2 regions of the Dyella sp. 333MFSha genome follow, and region 2 is predicted to be linked to the other one. Evidence: predicted binding sites of a transcription regulator. Region 2 holds the regulator's gene; the other holds the start of a gene.
What was found. The regulator sigma-54, encoded in region 2, starts transcription at its own class of promoters, with help from an activator protein. The targets are predictions, from matches to a motif close to TGGCACGNGCNTTGC.

Region 1 (7,047 bases), on a different contig from region 2:
GATGCCATCAATGCCAACGGACGAAGCGGTCTCTCCGCCTTTGTCGGTGAAAACGGATCGTTACGCTTCGATTCGCGGTCGGCCGTCAGCGTGTCGGGGGCTCTGGCAGGCAAGCTCGGATTTTCCAGTGATTACGCCATGGACACCGCGACATCCCTGGCCGATGGCTCGGTGCTTACGCGAGATGCGGCATACGCCCTGGTGGCGCGCGTCGACGCGTCACTGGAATCGGTCAGCTCGACCCGTTCCACGCTGGGTGCCGTGCAGAATCGCCTGGAGTCCACCATCCGGAACCTCGACAGCATCCGGCAGAACATGACGGAGTCACGCAGCACCATCATGGACTCGGACATCGCGGAGGAGACCGCAAAGAAGACGATGGCCATGATCCTTCAGCAATCGGGTGTCTCGGTGCTCGCACAGGCCAATTCATCTCAACAGCTCATCCTGAAATTGCTGGAGTAGTTCCACGGCGAGACGGCACAGGGCGGGGCGCCCCCGCGAGTTCGCCGGGGCGCGTACTTCCGCTGCCGAATCGACGTATCTGGCGTTATGAAATTGACCCTAAACCCGGAGCCGACCCTGCCGATAAATTGACTGACGGAGCCTGGGCGTCACCGCCTACACGGTTTCGATCAAGAAAGTTGTTGACAGGTAGAAAAAGTTCTCAAGTTTCCTCCCGGCGTGCCGTAAACCTCTCTGAGGCGGAAGGCTTCCTTCACGGAACCCCGCCGGACTACGCCGCACAACCTCCGGCATTTCGGTTCCGCTTAAAAAGGATCAATCCCATGGCACTGACCATCAACACCAACATCATGTCGCTGAATGCTCAGCGTAACCTGAGCACCTCGCAGACGAAGCTCTCGTCCGCGATCGAGCGCCTGTCGTCGGGTAACCGCATCAACAGCGCGAAGGACGACGCCGCCGGCCTCGCGATCTCGACCCGCTTCACGACGCAGATCAACGGCCTGAACCGCGCCGTGCAGAACGCCAATGACGGTATCTCGCTGTCGCAGACCACCGAATCGGCCCTCGACGAAGTCACGAACAACCTGCAGCGCATCCGCGAACTGGCCGTTCAGTCGACCAACGCTTCCAACTCGTCTTCGGACCGCGCGGCACTCGACGCCGAAGTCCAGCAGCGTCTGTCGGAAGTTACGCGTATCGCCACGCAGACCAACTTCAACGGCATGAAGGTCCTGGACGGTTCCGCCCAGAACCTCAGCTTCCAGGTCGGTGCCAACGTCGGTGAAGTGATCACCGTCGGCCTCGACAAGGGCATGAAGTCCAATCAGGTCGGTCAGCTGGCTTCGCAGACGGTCGACGTCTCGTCCAACTTCACCGTCGCCGCCGATGCCGCCGCTACCAAGGGCACCTTCACGTCCGACGCTTTCACCGGTGCCGACTACTCGGGTGCCGGTAACGCCAAGACCTTCAAGGTCGGCAACACCAACATCACGCTGAACACCGATCTGTCGGGTGACACCGATGGCAGCGCAACGGCTGCGGCGATCCAGGCCCAGCTCACGAGCGCCGGCGATACGTCGGTCGCCGTGACCGCCGCGGGCGGCAAGGTCGTCTTCACCGCCGGCACCGCCGGTGCGGGTGCGGCTCCGGCCCCGACGGGCGCTGGCGCCGCGATCTTCGGCACCGGCACGGCTGTTGCCGGTACGGACGCCGTGAAGGCGGGCGATGCCAAGTCCCTGACCATCGCTGCGGGCGCGGCTGGCGCCAGCATCCAGCTCGCCGACGGTACCAACTTCTCGCTCGCCGGCACGTACAAGGATGCTCAGGGCCTCGCCGACGCCGTCAACTCGAAGTCGGGTTCGGGCATCAGCGCCTACGTGAGCTCGGATGGCAAGAGCCTGACGATCTCCTCGGCCACGGGTTACACCGTCAGCGGTACGCAGGCCGGTACGCTCGGTATCACGACGCAGGCCGTCAGCACGACCTCGACCCTGGCCGATTCCAGCGTCAAGACGGTCGACGATGCGAACAAGACGATCAACCGCATCGATGCCGCGCTGCAGTCGGTTTCCGATCTGCGCTCCACCCTCGGCGCGGTGCAGAACCGCTTCGAGTCGACCATCTCGAACCTGCAGAACATCTCGCAGAACCTGACCTCGTCGAAGTCGGCCATCACCGACGCCGACTTCGCTCAGGAAACGGCGAACATGTCCTCGGCTCAGATCCTGCAGCAGGCCGGCGTCTCGGTCCTCGCCCAGGCCAACCAGAGCCAGCAGATCGTCACCAAGCTCCTCCAGTAATGGTGACACCGCCAACCCGGGGCATCCCCGGGTTGGCAGGGTAATTGCTTAGTTGTCCACGGCTGGCTCCCACTGGGGGCCAGCCGTCGACAAATTGGCGCCCCGGGCAGTGAGGCGTCTTCACGGAGAGTCTCATGGCCACCAGTAGCAGCACCGTTACGCTCGGATCCAGCTCCATCGACGTCGCATCCATCGTTACGAACCTTGTGAACAACAAGCGTGCGGCGAAGGACAGTCAGATCTCGACGGCTCAGACCAGCACCAGCACCCAGATTTCGGCGATCGGCAATTTCACCTCGTCCCTGACGAGCTTGCAGGCCGCCATCAAGTCCCTGACCGACGGCACCGCGTTCTCCACGCTGAAGACCTCGATCGGCGACTCCACCGTCCTCTCGGCGACGACGGATTCCACGGCCAAGGCCAACGTCTACAACATCGCCGTTACCCAGCTCGCTACCTCGCAGAAGACCACGTCGGGCGCGTTCGCCAGCGCCAGGACGACCGAGGTCGGCACGGGCACCCTGAGCATCGCGGTGGGTGACAAGTCCATGAGCGTCGATATCGCCTCGCCGGCGAACACGCTGCAGGACGTGCGCGACGCGATCAACAACTCCAAGTCCAATCCCGGCGTCACCGCCAGCATCGTCACCGGTACCGACGGCGCACATCTGGTGCTGACCTCGCAGACCACCGGTGCGGCCAACGCGTTCACGGTCACCTCCAGTGGCGGCGACGGCGGCCTGGCGCAGCTGGATTTCGATCCCGCGACGGATACCCCGACCATCAAGGCGCAGGACGCCTTGTTCACGGTCGACGGCACGGCGGCCAGCAGCCCCACCAATACGACCTCGACGGCGATCGACGGCGTGACACTGTCGCTTGCCAAGACCGGCTCGAGCAGCATCACCATCAGCAACGACACCAGCTCGGTCAGCACGGCGATGCAGTCGCTGGTCACCGCCTATAACTCCTTCGTTTCGACCTACAGCACGCTGACCAAGTACGACGCGACCAACCAGCAGGTCGGCGCCCTGATCGGCGATGCCACGGTCAATTCGATCAAGAGTCAGGTCTCCCAGCTGCTGGGTTCGCAACTGACCGGCGCCACCGCCAGCCCGCGCTCGCTCAGCGACCTGGGTGTGTCTTTCCAGGTCGACGGCACGCTGAAGTTCGACACCACGAAGCTGACCTCCGCGCTGAGCTCGAACCCGAGTGGCGTGAAGGACCTGCTGAGCGGCACCAACGGTATCGCGCCGAAACTCGACAAGCTGGTCACCGGCTGGACCTCGTCCAGCGGCATCCTGACCCAGCGCACCACCAATCTGAATGCCAAGCTCAAGGACCTGGCCGATCAGCAGACCGCCTGGGACTCGACCATGACCGACTACACGAAGCGCCTGACCACGCAGTACACGGCGCTCGACACCATGATGACCAAACTCAGCAGCACCAGCAGCTACCTCACGCAGCAGTTCGACGCGCTGACCAAATCGTCCTGATCGCAGGACAGGAAACCGACATGGCACTTGGATACTCCCGCGGCGCTGGCGCCTACCAGCAGGTCCGCACCGGTGGCGGCCTCGAGCAGGCCGACTCGCACGGTCTCATCACCATGCTCATGGATGGCGGTCTGGAACGCATTCGCCTGGCGCTGGCGTGCATGGCCACGGGCAACGTCGCGGGCAAGGGCGAGGCCATCTCGAAGACGATCGAAATCGTCGGCGGTCTCCAGTCGGGCCTCAACCACGACGTGGCCACGCCGCTGGTTTCCCAGCTGGACGCCCTGTACGACTATATGAGCCGCCGTCTCGTACACGCCAATCTGCATAACGACGCCGAAGCCCTCGAAGAAGTCGCGCGCCTGCTCGGGCAGATCCGCGACAGCTGGGTGGCCATCCCGGTCGAGGCCCGTCAGGTCGCCGGAGCAGGCGCATGAACGACACCCTCTGGTGCGACCTCCCGCGCGTGCTCGACCTGACCGAGTCCATGCATGCGGCCGCCAGCGAAGGTCGCTGGGATGAGCTCACCGAACTCGAAGCCCAGCGCGAGCCTGTCCTGCGGCAGGGCAGCATGCGTCCGGCCCCGGAAACGCTCGAGTCGCTGAAGTCCATCATGTTGCTGGATGGCCTGATCAAGGACCTCGTCTCGGCGGCTCGCGACGAGACCGCGGCGCAGTGGGACACGTCCCGTCGGGTTCGCCGCGCCGTCGCCGCGTATAATTCGTTCTGATCGACACATCCTTTGGCGGGGACGGACGGATGACTGACGAAGCGTGGAAGGCATTCTCCGATCGCGTAGCCTGGGATTCCCGGTTTCACGCCACCTGTGAGATCACCGAGCGTCCCGATCCGGCCGCCCTGGCCTTGATCAACGACCGCAACACCAACGTCCTGGTCGCCGTGTCCGCCCTCATGGACCGGCGCAGCGACACTGGCGAGGACGACAGCCCCCTGACCCAGGAAGTGGCCCGTCTGGACGCCAAGCTCAACGTCCTGATGGAGATCGTCAACCGGCTCCTTCTGCCTCAGTCCGTCCTGCCACCCCGCATTCCGGTCCGTGTGAACGCCGCCGGCGCCGCCTTGCCATGGGACGGCCTGCCCGCCGTGGGCACCCCGGTGATGCTGAAGCTGCATTTCGACGTGTGCCGGGCCCTCCCGCTGGAGCTGCCGGGCGTTCGCCTCGCCGGTCCCACGGACGGCAAGGGCTTCATCGCCTTCGAGGGCCTGACGGAGTCCGTCCGCGACGGTATCGAGCGACTGGTGTTCCGCCAGCACCGCCGCCAGGTCGCCGAAGCACGAGCCCACGCACGGCCTCAGGACGGCTCGGGCGAGTGAAGTGACCTTTTACGTCACGTGACGTAGGAACGTCGCGTGGCGTCCTGCGTCACATTCGTGACGCGTGTTGTCAGGGCTGACACCAAGGGGCGCCCTCACGCCGTCATCACTTGCCGAAAAGGTTTTCCTCACACCTCCGCAAGCCCCGTACTTACGTGAATGTCGGCCTTGTGGCGCCAGAATTCCGGCGTTGGCACGCTCCTTGATTGATACCTTGCAACGAAGGCGACGGGATTCCATCGCGAACCCGCTCACGGGCCTTCGATCACACGCAACGTGAGGTATCTCAGGATGAAGTCTTCCAACTTTCTCGTCGTCGAATCCGACGCATCGCGCGCTGAAACCGTCGCTTCCGCGCTGGCTTTCCTGGGTTACCGTCCCGTGCTCGCTCATCGCATGCAGGCTGCGGACGCCGCCGAAGGCTGGCGCGCCGCTTATGTCGGTACGGTGGAAGACGAAGCCGAACTCGAAGGCTATCTGGCTGCCCTGGGTCGCCACGGCCGCAACCTGCCGCTCCTGGTCTCGGCCGATTCCCCGGTCGCCAGCGCGCTGATCGCCGGCGACGACGCGCAGAGCCTCAACGTCGAGCTGATCGACATGCCGCTCCGCTACGAGCGTCTGTCCGAGGCCCTGCGCACCCTGCAGTCGCGCATGCAGCCGGTCCAGAACCACCTGCGCTTCGTCGGCCAGTCCGGTCCCATGCAGCGCGTCAACGCGCTGATCCGCCAGGTGGCGCCGTTCGATTCGAGCGTCCTCGTGCTGGGTGAGTCCGGCAGCGGTAAGGAGCTGGTCGCCCGCACCATTCACGACTGCTCGCCGCGTCGCGACAAACCGTTCGTCGCGATCAACTGCGGCGCCATTCCGGCGGAACTGCTCGAGAGCGAACTGTTCGGTCACGAGAAGGGCGCGTTCACCGGCGCGATCAGCACCCGCAAGGGTCGTTTCGAAATGGCCGAGGGCGGCACGCTGTTCCTCGATGAAATCGGCGACATGAGCCTGCCGATGCAGGTGAAGCTGTTGCGCGTCCTGCAGGAGCGCGTTTTCGAGCGCGTCGGCGGTAACCGCCCGCAGCGCTGCGACGTGCGCATCATCGCCGCGACCCATCGCGACCTCGAAGGTGCCATCGAGCGCGGCGGTTTCCGGGAAGACCTGTTCTATCGCCTGAGCGTGTTCCCGCTGGAAATGCCGGCCCTGCGCCAGCGCCTCGAAGACCTGCCGGCCCTGATCGCCGAGTTCAACCAGCGCCTGCTGCAGCGTGGTCTGACCTCGGTGCGCTTCGCGCCGAGCGCCATGACCGCCTTGTGCCGTCACCCGTGGCCGGGCAACGTGCGTGAGCTGTCCAACCTGGTCGAGCGCATGGCCATCCTCATGCCGCAGGGCGAGGTCCGCGCGGCCGACCTGCCGGAAAAGTACCGGGGCGCACTGCGGATCGAGGAAGTATCGGGTGCGGCACTCATCGCGATGATGGAAGCCGAGCCGGAGCCGGTGGTCGAGACCTTCGGTTTCTCCAACGACAGCGATCCGGCGGTGCTGCCGCTCGGTGGCCTCGACCTGAAGGACCACCTGGCGGGTATCGAGATCGGCCTGATCCGTCAGGCGCTGAACTCGGCCAACGGTGTCGTCGCCCATGCGGCCAAGCTGCTGCGCGTCCAGCGCACCACGCTGGTCGAGAAGCTGCGCAAGTACGGCCTGTCGGAAACCGTCCAGGCCGGTTGAGTCGCGTCGGTTTGGCACACCTCGTGCATCGGGTGTCGGTAAGCCGATAACGCGTTGGAAAACCGTCATGACCACGATCGATGTGAACAGCCTGCTGCTCCAGATGCGCCGCATCAGCGCGCAGACCGAGATGCCCGCGATCCGGGGTGTCGGCGAAACGGGGCAGGCGGCGAAAGGTTCCTTCGGTGACGTACTCAAACAGTCGATCGACGGTGTCGCGCAGTCGCAGG
Region 2 (7,047 bases):
ATTCGGTCGCGTCGTCGGCGACCAGGCGGTGGCCGCGACTGATGAGTTCCAGCGCCAGCTCGCTTTTGCCGGAGCCCGGGTCGCCGGTGATCAGCACGCCGATGGAAAACACCTCGAGGAAGACGCCATGAAGCGTGACCCGGGGTGCGAGCGTCCGCGCCAGGTGGTACTGCAGATACGTGAGCAGCTCGTGGCCGCGCTTGGTGCTCTGCCACAGCGGTGTGTCGGTTTCTTCCGCGACTTCACGCAGGTCGGAGGGGATCGACTGATCTTTCGTGACGATCAGCGCGGCCGGCTGGTAGGCGGCGATCTTGTGGATGACCTCCCAGCGCTGGCGCGATTCGAGGCCGTCGAGGTAGTTGAGCTCCTCCGTGCCGATGATCTGCACCTTGTTCGGGTAGATCACGTTGAGGTAGCCGACCAGCGAAGGACGGCGGCTCTGCTTGGCATTGGGCTCGAGCACGCGGGCCTCGCCGCGCATGCCGGCGGCCCAGCGAAGCGCCATACGTTCGTAGACGCCGTCGAAGAGTTGTCTGGCGGTGAGCCGATCCACGCGTGTGATCCCTTTAGATGGCGAAGCCGGCGTGAGGGCGCCGGCTGGGGCTATTGTGCCATCAACACGCGGGAGGAGGCCCGGCGGCGCGCGCGAGCGGCCGCCGGGCGCTCGCGTCAGTCGGTGCTGGCAACGCGCGCGTCGCGGCCTTCGGCGTTATGGTGATCCTTCAGCTTCTCTTTGTGCTTGCGAAGCTGGTCGGCGAGTTTGCCGATCATGGCGTCGATGGCGGAATAAAGGGTGTCGCCCTTGTTGTCGTCTTCCAGGCGGGCCACGCCTTCGCCATGGAGCCGGGTGCCGGCACAGTGCAGGGTGCCTCCGGCCTTGTGCTCGTTCTTGTCGACGGAAAGGACCACGTCGAGGGCTTTGATATTGTCGAAAAGGCGTTCGAAGCGGCCGATTTGCTGTTCCACGCGCTCGCGCAGAGCGGGGGTGATATGGACGTGCTGGCCGCTGATCTGGATTTGCATGACGCCTCCTTCTTGCTGAGGGTGTCGCCTTATGGCGACGAGATCGGAACGGCGGGGTTGCCGCTCCTCAAGCCTGAACTGATGAGACCGTGGACCTCCGCCGGGGTTCCCCCCGATGTTTCTCAACCTGCGCGAACGCGTTCGCTGGAGCTGGGAATTCGCATCGCTTCACGGTACTTGGCGACCGTACGGCGTGCGACCTGAATTCCGCGTCGATGGAGCTCCTCGGCGAGGGCCTGGTCGGACAAGGGGCGGCGTGCGTCCTCGCCCGTGATGAGCTTGCGCAACATGGCCTGGATGGCGGTGGCGGATGCGCTGCCGCCGTCTTCCGTCGCCACGCCACTGGAAAAGAAATGCTTGAGTTCGAAGGTGCCGCGCGGCGTGTGCATGTATTTCCGGGTGGTGACCCGTGAAATCGTCGATTCGTGCATGCCGACTTCTTCGGCGACCTCACGCAACACCAGCGGATGCATGGCCTCGGGGCCGTAATCGAGGAAGGCGCTCTGGCGGCGGACGATGACTTCCGCGACCTTGGTCAGGGTTTCGGCGCGCGACTGCAGACTCTTCAGCAACCAGCGGGCTTCCTGCAGCTGGCCCTTCATCCAGGTGGCGTCGTCGCCGCGCGCGCGGGCGATGAGGTTGCAGTAATGCTGGTTGAGCCCCAGCCGGGGCTGCGCGTCGGCGTTGAGGCTGACCGTCCAGCGACCCGCTTCCCGCCGTGCGTACACATCGGGCGCGACGTATTCGACGGGCGTGGCATCCAGCGCGGCGCCCGGGCGCGGATCGAGGCTGCGGATCAGCGCCGCGGCGCTGGCCACCTCGTTCTCGGCGGCCTTGAGCCGACGGGCGATCTTGACGCTGTCGTTTCGCGCGAGGAGCTCCAGCTCTTCAAGGACGATACGGATCGCCAGGTCGCGGAACGGTGTTTCGGTCGAAAACTGCGAGAGCTGGCAGAGCAGACAGTCGCGCAGATCGAGGCTGGCGATGCCGGTGGGATCGAATCGCTGCACGCGCTGGCGTACCGCTTCGATCTCCCCGGCACTGGCCCGCAGTTCGGCGGGCAGCGCGACTTCCACCGCCTCGACCCCGTCGCGCAGGTACCCGTCCTCGTCCAGCGCGTGGATGATCGCGGTGGCGATCGCGTGGTCGCGTGGGGAGAACTGGGAAAGATTGAGCTGCCACTCCAGGTGCTGCTGGAGGCTTTCCGGCGCGGCATTCTGCGGCTCGAAACCGTCTTCGTCACCACCGTTCGAACGCGATGGGGCGCCAGCGTAGTCACCCGCCTCGCCGTGGAAGCGATCGTCATCCCACTCCGGGGCGAGTTCTTCGGACGGGGTGGCGGTGGACTCGTCCTCCTTCGAGGACTTGGCCGGGAGCTCCTGGCGGGACGGGAACTCCGCGTCGAAACCGTTCTCGTCCGCGGCGTCGCCGTCGGCATCCGCGTCGGATTCCGCATCTTCGGCAAACTCGAGCAGCGGGTTGCTCTCCGCGATCTGGCGGAGTTCCGCTTCGAGCTCCAGCTGCGACAGCTGGAGCAGACGAATGGCCTGCTGTAGCTGCGGGGTCAGCGTGAGCTGCTGATGCAGGCGAAACTGAAGTCCGGGTTTCATGCCTTCGATGCGTGAGGTGTCGAATCCATCCTAACCCCTTGCGGCCTCCACAAACCAGCGGTCCGGCCGGCTAGCACCTCTGGCCGAATCTGCGCGTCGGCGCAGATGGCCGGTGACGCGCTCTAGATGCGGAATTCACGACCCAGATACACCTCGCGCACCTTCTCATCGGCGAGGATGTGCTGAGGCGTACCGCGCGAGAGGACCTCACCGTCGTTGAGGATGTACGCGCGGTCGCAGATGCCGAGCGTTTCGCGGACGTTGTGATCGGTGATCAGCACGCCGATGCCGCGTTCCTTGAGGTGTCGCACGATGCGCTGGATCTCGCCCACGGAAATGGGATCGACGCCGGCGAACGGCTCATCGAGCAGCATGTAGCGCGGGCGTGCCGCCAGCGCCCGGGCGATTTCGACGCGACGACGCTCGCCGCCGGACAGGCTGATGCCCTTCTGATCGGCGATGTGCGCGATCTTCAGTTCGTCGAGCAGGCTGTCGAGTTCGTCGTCGCGCTGCTTCTGCGTCATGCCGTCGCGCAGTTCGAGCACCGCCATGATGTTGTCCGACACGCTGAGGCGGCGGAAGACCGAGGCTTCCTGCGGCAGATATCCGATGCCGAGCTTGGCGCGCGCGTGCATGGGCAGGCCGGTGATGTCCTGCTGATCGAGCTTGATCACGCCCGCGTCGGCCTGGATCAGCCCGACCACCATGTAGAAGCAGGTCGTCTTGCCGGCGCCGTTGGGGCCGAGAAGGCCGACGACCTCACCTTCGCGGATGGAGAAGGCGAAGTCACGGACTACCTTGCGTGCGCGGAAGCGCTTCTGCAGGCCTTGGGCTGAAAGCATCGGGTCAGGGCTTCCTGGCAGGTGCGGCCGCGGCCGCCGGAGTGGGGCAGGCGCCGGCCGCCTTGGCGGGTGCGCCCGGCGTGGTGCTCTTCGGCTGGAAGGTCATGTGTACGGGTGCGGGACCGTTGCTTTCGCCCGTCATCGTGCTGTTCTGGGTGTTGTAGGTGAGCTTGTCGCCATCGGCACTGCCCTTCGCCGGCTGGTTGACATGGGCACCGCCGGTCAGCACGGCAAAGTCCTTGTCGATCTTGTAGTCGATGTTGGAAGCCTTGCCGTCCATCGGCTGGTCGCAATCGTCCAGCTGATGGATGGTGGCGGGGCTGCCGTCGACGACCACCCGGTTGAGCTGGCTGTCGGCGTCGAAATAACCCGTCGCCTTGCTGCCGGTGATCTTCAGGGTGCCCTGGGTCAGGACGACGCTTCCCGTCCAGATCACCTTGCCGTTGGGCTGCTGGGAGCCATCGAACGACTTGGAGACGACGTCGGCCGGCTGGTTGCGATCGGACTGCTTGGCGGCGGCCGGCAGGCTGGCCACGAGCGCCAGGCCAAGCAGCGCAAGCAGCGCGTTAGCGCTTGGGCGGCAGATACGTGGTGTGGACTGCATCGAGAAGCTCCAGGTGCTTGGTATCGAGATTGGCGCGCATGCCAACGCCGTTCATTGTAGAGGTTCCCTGGACGATACGGGCCGCCTCGGCGGTCTCCAGGTAGTTCCGCTTGGGCCACGCGGTGACCTCGGAGGTGTCGATGCTGGCCGGCGGCGTCTGCGCGAAGGCGACGCGGTCCATGTGCACCTTGCCCTGCAGCTTCAGCATGCTGCCGTCCTTGTTGACCCAGCCGTACTGCGAATGCCCCTTCCACGGCGGCACGTCGACTTCCTTGGTCGAGGGCAGCACGAAGTCGGGCGCATTGATGTACAGCGAATCGTCACCCTCGCGGCGCTCCAGATGTGGCGCGATGAGCGTGAAGGCCAGCTTGCCCTGTTCGTTGTAGGAGTCGAGGTCGAAGTTGGTCAGGACGTAGCCCGAGCGCGGCGGACCGACGAAGTCCTGCAGCTTCTTCTCCGGGGCGACCCAGTAATAGAGCAGTACGCTGGCGCCCAGTGCGACCAGGAGCATGCCGGCGATACCGCCGGTACTGCGGTCCTTGAGCAGGTTGAAGGCGCTCACAGCCAGCGGTCCCGTTCGGCTTCGGCCTTGCCCTGGGCGGCGAGGATCATGTCGGCGACCTCGCGGGCGGCGCCATAGCCACCGGACAGCCGGGTGCGCCAATGGGCGCGCTCGGCCACCCAGGGGTGGGCGTTGGCCACGGCCACGGCCAGGCCGGCGATGCCCATGGCCGGCAGGTCCGGCAGGTCGTCGCCGACAAAGGCGGCCTGGTCCGGCGTCAGGCGGAGGGCGTCGAGCAGGGCGTTGAGGCAGGCCCGTTTGTCCTTCTGACCCTGATAGACGTGGGGAATGCCCAGTTCTTCGGCGCGCAGCGACACCGGGTGACTGATCCGGGCCGTGATGATGGCGACCTTGACGCCGTTTTCCTGAAGACGTTTCAGGCCCAGACCGTCATGCACGTGGAAAACCTTGGTCTCGCGGCCGTCCTCGGCGTACCACAGGCGGCCGTCCGTCAGGGTGCCATCCACGTCGAAGACGACGACGCGAACGCGGGCCGCGCGTTCGGCGATATCGGCGGGGATGTCGGTGTAGTGGGTGTAGGCCATGGGTTTCGATATGGGGACGAAAAGGGCGCGCGCGAGGCGCGCCGGGACCGGGTCGTCAGACGACGCGGGCGCGGAGCAGGTCGTGGATGTTGAGCGCGCCGACCACCTGGCCGGAGGGGTCGGTGACCAGCAGCGCGTTGATCTGGTGTTTTTCCATAAGCTGGGCGGCTTCGACGGCCAGCTTGTCCGAGCCGATGGTCTTGGGCCCGCGGGTCATCAGCTGGCCGACGGTGGCGTTGCGCAGATCGACATCGTCGTCGTCGAGGGCGCGACGAAGATCGCCGTCGGTAAAGACGCCCAGCAGACGTCCTTCGTTATCCACCACGGCGGTCATGCCCAGGTGCTTGCGGGTCATCTCGACGAGCGCTTCGCTGACGGAGGCTTCCACGCCGACGCGCGGCACGTCGTCACCCGTATGCATGACATCGGCGATATGCAGCAGCAGGCGGCGCCCGAGGCTGCCGGCCGGATGCGAGCGGGCGAAGTCGTCCGAGGTGAAACCACGGGCCTCGAGGAGTGCGACGGCGAGCGCGTCCCCCATGACCAGCGCCGCGGTCGTGCTGGAGGTCGGCGCCAGTCCGTGCGGGCAGGCCTCCGACGGCACGTTGGCGTCGATATTGACCTCCGCCTGACGAGCCAGCGAGGACTTCGGGTTGCCGGTGATCGCGATCAGCGGGATGCCCTGGCGTTTCACCGCCGGCAGAATGAAGAGGAGTTCGTCCGTCTCGCCGGAGTAGGAGATACCGAGCAGGATGTCGTCCGGCTGGATCATGCCGAGATCGCCGTGGCTGGCCTCGCCCGGATGCACGAAGAAGGACGGCGTGCCCGTGGAGGCCAGTGTCGCGGCGATCTTGCGGGCGACATGGCCCGACTTGCCCATGCCGGAGACGACCACGCGTCCCTTGCAGGTCAGAATCATCTGACAGGCCCGGACGAAGGTGGCGTCGATCTTCGACTCCAGGGCACGGATAGCCGCGGCCTCGGTGACGATCACGGTGCGCGCGCTACGGACGATGGTATCGGCATTCACGACGGGATGATCGGCAGGCGGGGCGGTGCGGGCGTTCATGCGGCCTCGGAGGTCCGGGTGGTGGCTTCTGACCCGGGATGTCCATTTCTGCGACACCGGATTTCCATTACCATTACATATTCTCATTTTATCGTCGCTGCCATCGACCGGTGGTTCAGGGTCCGTTTCGGAACCCTCACGGCTGCGGCGACCCCCTCATCGGAGACTCCATGGACGCTGCGCGCATCCAGGCATTGATCGAAGCCGGCCTGCCCGGCGCCCTGGTGGACGTTCGCGGCGACGACGGCGTTCATTTCGAAGCCGACGTCATCTCGGAACAGTTCGCCGGCAAGTTGCCGCTCGCCCGTCACCGTCTCGTCTACGCGACGCTGGGCGACCTCATGGGCGGTGCGATTCACGCTCTGGGCCTCAAGACCCTTACCCCCGACGAAGCCGCCGGCCGCCGCTGATCCAGCGCGCCGCCCGGCTTTCCCGGTTCGTTCCCCTTCTCAAGGCACTCCCTTTCCATGGCCAAGATCCTGATCAGCGGCGGCCAGCCGCTCAACGGTGAGGTGAGCATCTCCGGCGCGAAAAACGCCGTGCTCCCCATCCTCGCCTCCTGCCTGCTCGCCGACGAACCGGTCAGCATCGGCAATGTGCCGCACCTGCACGACGTCACCACGTTCATCGAATTGCTCGGCCGGATGGGCGTGCGCGTCGTCCTCGACGACCGCATGAAGATGCACATCGACCCGCGTCCCGAAAATTCCTGCGTGGCCCCATACGATCTGGTCCGCACCATGCGTGCGTCGATCCTCGTGCTCGGGCCGCTGGTGGCGCGCCATGGCAAGG

Region 1: a site for sigma-54 is predicted at 2,301-2,315, ahead of fliD (flagellar filament capping protein FliD). Genes of this name have one in related genera too.

The regions. Positions count from the first base shown of each region.
Region 1 covers NZ_FNBR01000001.1:65,975-73,021, forward strand. The annotation lists gene BLT40_RS00305 (flagellin N-terminal helical domain-containing protein) at 1-465, shown strand, start outside; gene BLT40_RS00310 (flagellin N-terminal helical domain-containing protein) at 789-2,267, shown strand; gene fliD (flagellar filament capping protein FliD) at 2,402-3,766, shown strand; gene fliS (flagellar export chaperone FliS) at 3,787-4,203, shown strand; gene BLT40_RS00325 (flagellar protein FliT) at 4,200-4,496, shown strand; gene BLT40_RS00330 (PilZ domain-containing protein) at 4,526-5,101, shown strand; gene BLT40_RS00335 (sigma-54 dependent transcriptional regulator) at 5,393-6,817, shown strand; gene fliE (flagellar hook-basal body complex protein FliE) at 6,885-7,047, shown strand, end outside.
Region 2 covers NZ_FNBR01000003.1:67,312-74,358, reverse strand. The annotation lists gene hprK (HPr(Ser) kinase/phosphatase) at 1-553, opposite strand, end outside; gene raiA (ribosome hibernation-promoting factor, HPF/YfiA family) at 670-1,023, opposite strand; gene BLT40_RS13675 (RNA polymerase factor sigma-54) at 1,146-2,633, opposite strand; gene lptB (LPS export ABC transporter ATP-binding protein) at 2,756-3,475, opposite strand; gene lptA (lipopolysaccharide transport periplasmic protein LptA) at 3,480-4,079, opposite strand; gene lptC (LPS export ABC transporter periplasmic protein LptC) at 4,042-4,641, opposite strand; gene BLT40_RS13655 (KdsC family phosphatase) at 4,638-5,186, opposite strand; gene BLT40_RS13650 (KpsF/GutQ family sugar-phosphate isomerase) at 5,242-6,255, opposite strand; gene BLT40_RS13645 (BolA family protein) at 6,426-6,665, shown strand; gene murA (UDP-N-acetylglucosamine 1-carboxyvinyltransferase) at 6,723-7,047, shown strand, end outside.